Regions from separate parts of the uncultured Acetatifactor sp. genome, predicted to be linked through region 2. Evidence: predicted binding sites of a transcription regulator. Region 2 holds the regulator's gene; the other holds the start of a gene.
The links. The regulator Rex, encoded in region 2, represses fermentation and respiration genes when NADH is low (regulators of the CRP and FNR family bind a similar motif). The targets are predictions, from matches to a motif close to ATTGTTAANTANTTAACAAT.

Region 1 (3,415 bases), on a different contig from region 2:
CGAATGCTTCTCCCTCTGCCTTGGTCAGGCTGCTCATCTCCCCGATGTCGGCCCCGGCCACGAAGGACTTCTGTCCCGCGCCGGTGACGATCAGGCAGCGCACGGTCTGCAGGTCGATGCCGTCGATGGTCTTGTCCAGCTCCTCCAGCACGGCGGAGTTCAGGGCGTTCAGCGCCTTCTCACGGTTGATGGTGAGGATGGCGTATGTACCCTTCTGCTCATACAATACAAATTCCATGTCTAATCTCCTTATTCCAGTTCCGCATTACCCCGTCCAGTACCAGCTTGGCAGAAAACTTCCGGCCGCTTAGTGATGCGTCCCTAACTTTTCTGGGCACTGGCCGGGCTTCTGCTGTTTTCCAGTTCCGCATTAGCCCATCCAGTACCAGCTTGGCAGAAAACTTCCGGCCGCTTAATGATGCGTCCGCAAGTTTTCTGGGCACTGGACGGGCTGATGCTGTTTTCCAGTTCCGCATCCGCCCTCCCAGTACCAGGCCAAGCCGATGCTGTTTTTAACAGGTTCCAGCAAAGGAAGAATGCCTCAAACCCAGAGCCATTCTCCCTTTCGCATATCCATGTATCAGTCCTTAGTCCTCAATCTTCACGATGGTGGAGCAACCCATGCCGCCGCCGATGCACAGGGTAGCCAGGCCGGTCTTCGCGCCCTTGGCCTGCATCTCATGGAGCAGGGTCACCAGGATGCGGCATCCGGAAGCGCCCACGGGATGTCCCAGAGCGATAGCGCCGCCGTTGGGGTTCAGCTGCTTGTCTACATCTATCCCTAAATCCTTGCCCACTGCCACGGACTGAGCGGCAAATGCCTCGTTGGCCTCGATGATGTCGAAGTCCTCAATCTTCATGCCGGTCTTGGCCATGACTTTCTTCGTGGCGGCTACAGGGCCGATGCCCATGACCTCGGGACGCACGCCCGCCAGAGCGCCTGCCACAAAGGTCGCCATAGGCTTCACGCCCAGCTCCTTGGCCTTCTCCTCGCTCATCACCACGATGGCAGCGGCGCCATCGTTGATGCCGGAAGCGTTGCCTGCGGTGACGAAGCCGTCCTTGTTGATAGGACGAAGCTTCTGCAGGCCTTCGATAGTGGATCCGGCGCGAGGCCCTTCGTCTACCTTGAACTCGATTGTCTCTTTCTTTTTCTTCACGGGAACGGGAACGATTTCGGCATCAAATGCGCCGGACTTCTGAGCCGCCTCGGCCTTCTGCTGGCTCTTTAACGCGAACTCATCCAACTCCTCCCGGGTCAGGCCCCACTCGCGGCAGATATTGTCAGCGGTGGTAATCATATGGTAATCATTGAAAGCGTCCCACAGGGCATCCTTAATCATGGTGTCCACCAGGGTGCCGTTGTTCATCCTGTAGCCGTAACGGGCCTGAGGAACCGCGTAGGGAGCCATGGACATGTTCTCCATGCCGCCTGCCACAACCACATCGGCATCTCCTGCCATGATCATCTGAGCCGCCTGGTTCACGCAGTTCAGACCGGAGCCGCATACCACGTTCATGGTGACAGCCGGTACTTCGATGGGCAGTCCCGCCTTGATGGATGCCTGACGGGCCACGTTCTGTCCCTGGGCCGCCTGAATGACACATCCCATGTACACCTGATCCACAGCCTCGGGCTTCACGCCTGCCCTGTTCAGGGCTTCCTTGATTACAATCGCGCCCAGCTCTGCGGCGGGGGTGGTGCTCAGGGTGCCGCCCATGGTGCCGATAGCGGTACGGCAGGCACCGGCTAATACTACTTTCTTTGCCATTTGTTTTCCCTCCAACTAGTGTTTTGAATATGATTGTTATTTTTTTATCATAGCCACTGTTCTCAGTTTATCATAGACAGCGCCTATTTGCAACGTCTTTTCCTTAAATTTTGATAAAACCATTTTGATAAAACCTTTCTGAAAAACAGAGGCTGGTAAAACTTTCTATTGCACCAACCGGTAAAAATATTTCGTATCTCCCCTGGTCACAACGAACAATTCCCCAATCGTGCTGACGGAGTCCGCTTCCCCCAGATTCTGTACCTTCTCAAACGTCTCGTCGATCAGGTAGGCAGTCCCCTCTTCCCTGACAAGCGCGTACCCTTGATAAAAAGCGGCTGCGTCCTCGAACATGGCGGCTTCCTGCCCATCGTGGTCTATGTAGCCCCATCTTTCCCCATCCTTTACCAGCCAGTAATTTTCGTCATTCATGGATATCTGGTCATACACGGCCTTCACGATGCGATTGTCCGCCGTTTCAAAGGTCATACCCGGATGCAGGGCAAAGTCCACCAATACGTCCCGCTCTCCTACAGTCCACACCATGTTGGAGCCGTAGTTATAGAAATAGGCTCCGTCGTGATAGAAGCTGCGCAAGCTGTTCTGTTCTTCAAAATAATCCTCCGAGTACACGAATCCCTTTTCCGCGTCCGGCTCCGCACTATAAAAATCGCATTCACCCAAAATTTCATAGGTATCCGTGCACATAGATATCCACCCGGCATCATATTCAAAGGTCCCCGCGACATAATAGCCGTGGTTCACAGTGCTCAAGGGCAATCTTGTATAATAGCTGTCCATGCCTCCCACGTTGGCAAAGTCGTCCTCTCCGCCAGCCGCCTCTTCCACAGCGCTTTGGTATTCTTCCTCAGCCCTCTCCAAATACCTGGTGTACAGAGGATCCTCATGCCATTCGATATTGCCTGCAGCATCCACCTCCCCTATCTGGTATGACCCAGTACTATAGCTGTACCCCACTCCCTCTCCCTGTCCTACAAGGACATCATCGTACTCGGCGCGATAGACCTGAGATACTCCGTCATAGAAACCATTTATGAAAGCCCACGGATGCGCCGACAATGCCTGCACCAGCGTTCCGTCCGTCCTATGATATGCAATCTCTCTCTGCCCTTCTCCCAGCGGGTCTCCCTCCCTCAGGACGATGTACATCCCGCCGGAGGCCCGCACCTGCTGATCTCCCTCGTACAGGATATTCCCCTGAGGGTCGAACAGGGTATAGAATCTGCCTTCCTCCGTGGTGTCACCCATCACGAAATTCCCGCTGTCGTCCGGCGCCTGGAAATTGCTATACTCAAAGGGCACGATCACCTCATTGCGGTAATTGACCGCCCCCCACAAGCCGTCTTTCTTGACAGGCATCACGCCGCCCCTTGCGGAACCGAAGCTTTCATATTCCGATAAGGCAAGGATCTCCTCCACCGTTTCGCCCGCAGCCTCCTCTTCCGGCGCCTCCGCGGTCTCCTGCGGCTCTTCTGCCGTCTCCCCGCCGGCCTCCTCCGGCTCCTCGGCCAGCTCCGTCCCCAGAGCCTCCAGATCCACTTCCTCCAGCACAAAATCAGGAATGTCAGACCTGGAAATCTTGCTCTTCACAATCTCACAGGCTGCGTCCTCCCCTTCCTCCG
Region 2 (3,415 bases):
AGAAAGCGAAGGAAATGGACGCAAGTTCATTTCCTTTCCTGATGTATGACCTTATAAAACCTGTAAGAGGGTACATATATTTGTAAGAGGGGCAGATGGACAGCAGAGAACAGCAGGACAGACGGGAAGCAAGGAGAAAAAAGAGGCTCAGGAGCCAGATTATGGTATATACGGTATTTCTGCTTGTGATCCTGGCTCTGGGTACGGGAATCGGATACGGCGTGTACGCCCTGGCGAACGGCAGAAAGGCGGCGGAGGAGAAAGAGCAGGACAATCAGGAGCTGATCGAGGAGATGCTGGCCACGGAGGAGAGCCTCCCTTCCGTAGAGCCTACGCCGGAGCCCACCCCGGAGCCGACGCCGGAGGTGGTGGAGCCTACCTGGGAGGAGAAGCTGGACGCATACGTGGACGAACGGATCGCGCAGATGCCCCTGGAGGACAAGGTGGCGGGGCTGTTCGTGGTAAGGCCGGAGGCGATTACAGGGGTAGGGACCGCGGTACAGGCCGGAGACGGCACTAGGCAGGCGCTGGAGGCGAACCCTGTAGGAGGGCTCATCTATTTCGACCAGAACATACAGTCGGAGGCTCAGCTTAAGGAGATGCTGGAGAATACGGCCCGGTACGCGAAATATCCCCTGTTCCTGGCGGTGGACGAAGAGGGCGGCACAGTCTCCAGAATAGGCTCCTCCATCGGCCCGAAGACGGACAGCGCCGGAGCCATCGGGGAGACCGGGAATCCTGAGAACGCCTATCAGGCAGGGGCGGCCATGGGGACTGCGCTGTACGGACTGGGATTCAACGTTGACTTCGCGCCGGTGGCTGATTTGGCCAATGTGGAGGGCAGCATCATGGAAGGGCGGGCCTATGGCTCCGATGTGTCCGTGGTGTCCAGCTTTGTGAACGCCATGGTGCGGGGGCTTCAGGAGCAGAAGGTATCAGCCTGCCTGAAGCATTTTCCGGGCATGGGCAGCGCCACGGAGGACACCCATGACGGAAAGGTATCCACCGACAGGACCGCGGAGCAGTTCTGGGCGGAGGAGCTGGCCGTGTTCCAGGCGGGGATCAATGAGGGCGCGGACATGGTGATGGTCAGCCATATGGCCGCGTCTGCGCTTACGGGCGACAATGAGCCCAGCATCTTCTCCCAGACGCTGGTGACCGGCATCCTGCGGGAGCAGATGGGCTTCCAGGGAGTGATTATCACGGATGCCCTGGATATGGGGGCCATCTCCCAGTATTACGCCGCGGACGAAGCTTCCATCATGGCTGTGCTTGCAGGCTGCGACATGCTCCTGATGCCGGAGGATTATGAAAAAGCATACACGGGCGTACTGGAGGCCGTCAGGAGCGGTAATATTGACGAGGAGCGCATCAATGACTCCCTGCGGCGGATATACCGCATCAAATACGCTGACATGGTACAGTGACAGCGGCCAGAAAGCTGGAGGGTAGTATCTTGGAAGAAAAGGAAATTTCACAGGCCGTCATCGGACGCCTGCCCAGATATTTCCGCTATCTGGGAGAGCTTAAGGATGACGGCGTGGAGCGGATATCGTCCCAGGACTTAAGCGCGCTGATGAAGGTGACGGCTTCCCAGATCCGGCAGGATCTCAACAATTTCGGAGGCTTCGGCCAGCAGGGCTACGGCTACAATGTGGAGTATCTCTACGATGAGATCGGGAAGATTCTGGGGCTGGACAGACAGCATAAGTTCGTCATCATCGGCGCGGGGAACCTGGGGCGCGCGCTGGGCAATTACATCAATTTCGAGAGGCGGGGGTTCATCTTCCGGGGAATGTTCGACCAGAATCCGGATCTGGTGGGCAGCCAGGTGCGGGGGGTCAGGGTCATGCCCATGGAAGAGCTGGAGCGGTTCATCCAGGAGAACGACATCGACATCGCCGTGCTGACCATCCCCAAGACCAGTGCGGTGCCCGTGGCGGAGCGTCTTGCGAAGACGGACATCCGGGCCATCTGGAATTTCGCCCATGTGGACTTGAACCTGCCGGAGCGGATTCAGGTGGAGAATGTCCATCTGTCGGACAGCCTGATGAAGCTGTCTTATAACATCAGCAGGTATCAGATGGAGGAAGGTCAGGATGGCAGGCTGACATTGGGAGGTGTATAGAGGGCTATGAAGCATGAGGAGGACGGAAGCCGGCGCGAGCTTTTCGTGCAGGCGCTGGAGGGGAAGCGCATACCGGTTCTGACGCTGGACAATAAATGGTATCAGCTTCTGGACGAAGAGGCCAGGAAGGATGTGGCCCAGCTGGAGGGGGAGCTGAACGGGCTTCTCAAGCAGCAGGGAAAGCTGAACAACGAGGTAAAGGAGATCAAGCGGCTGAAGAAGCGCCTGATGGAGGAAATCGTGTCCCTGATGGGGGAAGAGGAGCAGGGCGAGGACTCGGAGAATGCTCAGAAATCGGAGCAGAACAGGCGCCTGGTGGAAGAATGCAATGAGAAGCTGGAGGCCTGCCAGGATCAGCTTTTGGATCTGCCCAGGGAGATTGAGCGGGCGAATTTCCAGCTTATGCTGGCCACCATGGACTGCTGCTACGACAGCATGGCGGAAAACAGCGCGGTGATACGGGAAACCGAAGAATGGGTGGCGGAAATCCGTGTAGAACTGAAGAAGCGCCTGGTCAGGAAGCAGGAGCTGGAGCGGCATAACCATGCCATCTACAACTATATGCACGATGTGTTCGGGGCCGAGGTGGTGGATATCTTCGACATGCACCATGATCTGGACGGCCAGGAAATGTGACACGGCAGAGAAAGAGATTTGGGAAAGGGACGGACTGATTGCGGCAGAAGGGGCAACAGTCTGTTTTTGGTGCATGGGAAATGAGATATCTGGTATCGGCGTCTGAGATGAGGGAATATGACAGCAATACCATAGAAAGGATCGGGATACCGGCATGCGTCCTGATGGAACGGGCTGCGTTGGCGGCGGTGGAGGCCATCGAGGAGTTCTGCGCCGGGGGAGGCAGGGCGATGCCTGTGCTGGTCATGGCCGGAATGGGGAACAATGGCGGCGACGGGCTGGCGGTGGCCAGGCTTTTGTGCGAGAAGGGCTACCGGGTGGAGGTATGGACGGTAGGGGACAGGGAGCGGGCTTCCGGGCAGTGGAAGCAGCAGATGGGGATTCTGGAGAACTATCCCGTGGAATACAGCCTGCAGCCACAGCGGCGGGAGTACGGGGTTTTGGTGGATGCCCTGTTCGGCGTGGGGCTGTCCAGAGCGGTGGAAGGCTCATACGCGGAGGCCATAGAGGCGTTCCGGGGCCTTTCGGGCTGGCGGCTCTCCATCGACATGCCCAGCGGCATAGACACGGACACGGGAGAAGTCCTGGGCTGCGCCGTGGCGGCGGATCTGACGGTGACCTTTGGCTTCTGCAAGAGAGGGCTGGCGCTGT

Region 1: Q2B33_RS11290 (acetyl-CoA C-acetyltransferase) is a predicted target of Rex. The motif match lies at 1,805-1,824, and genes of this name have one in related genera.

Annotation. Positions count from the first base shown of each region.
Region 1 is NZ_CAPDXS010000056.1:2,601-6,015, forward strand. Features, by position in the region: gene Q2B33_RS11285 (enoyl-CoA hydratase-related protein) at 1-238, opposite strand, end outside; gene Q2B33_RS11290 (acetyl-CoA C-acetyltransferase) at 588-1,772, opposite strand; gene Q2B33_RS11295 (FecR domain-containing protein) at 1,938-3,415, opposite strand, start outside.
Region 2 is NZ_CAPDXS010000089.1:6,110-9,524, forward strand. Features, by position in the region: gene Q2B33_RS15245 (hypothetical protein) at 1-86, shown strand, start outside; gene Q2B33_RS15250 (glycoside hydrolase family 3 N-terminal domain-containing protein) at 96-1,427, shown strand; gene Q2B33_RS15255 (redox-sensing transcriptional repressor Rex) at 1,457-2,128, shown strand; gene Q2B33_RS15260 (hypothetical protein) at 2,135-2,764, shown strand; gene Q2B33_RS15265 (NAD(P)H-hydrate dehydratase) at 2,845-3,415, shown strand, end outside.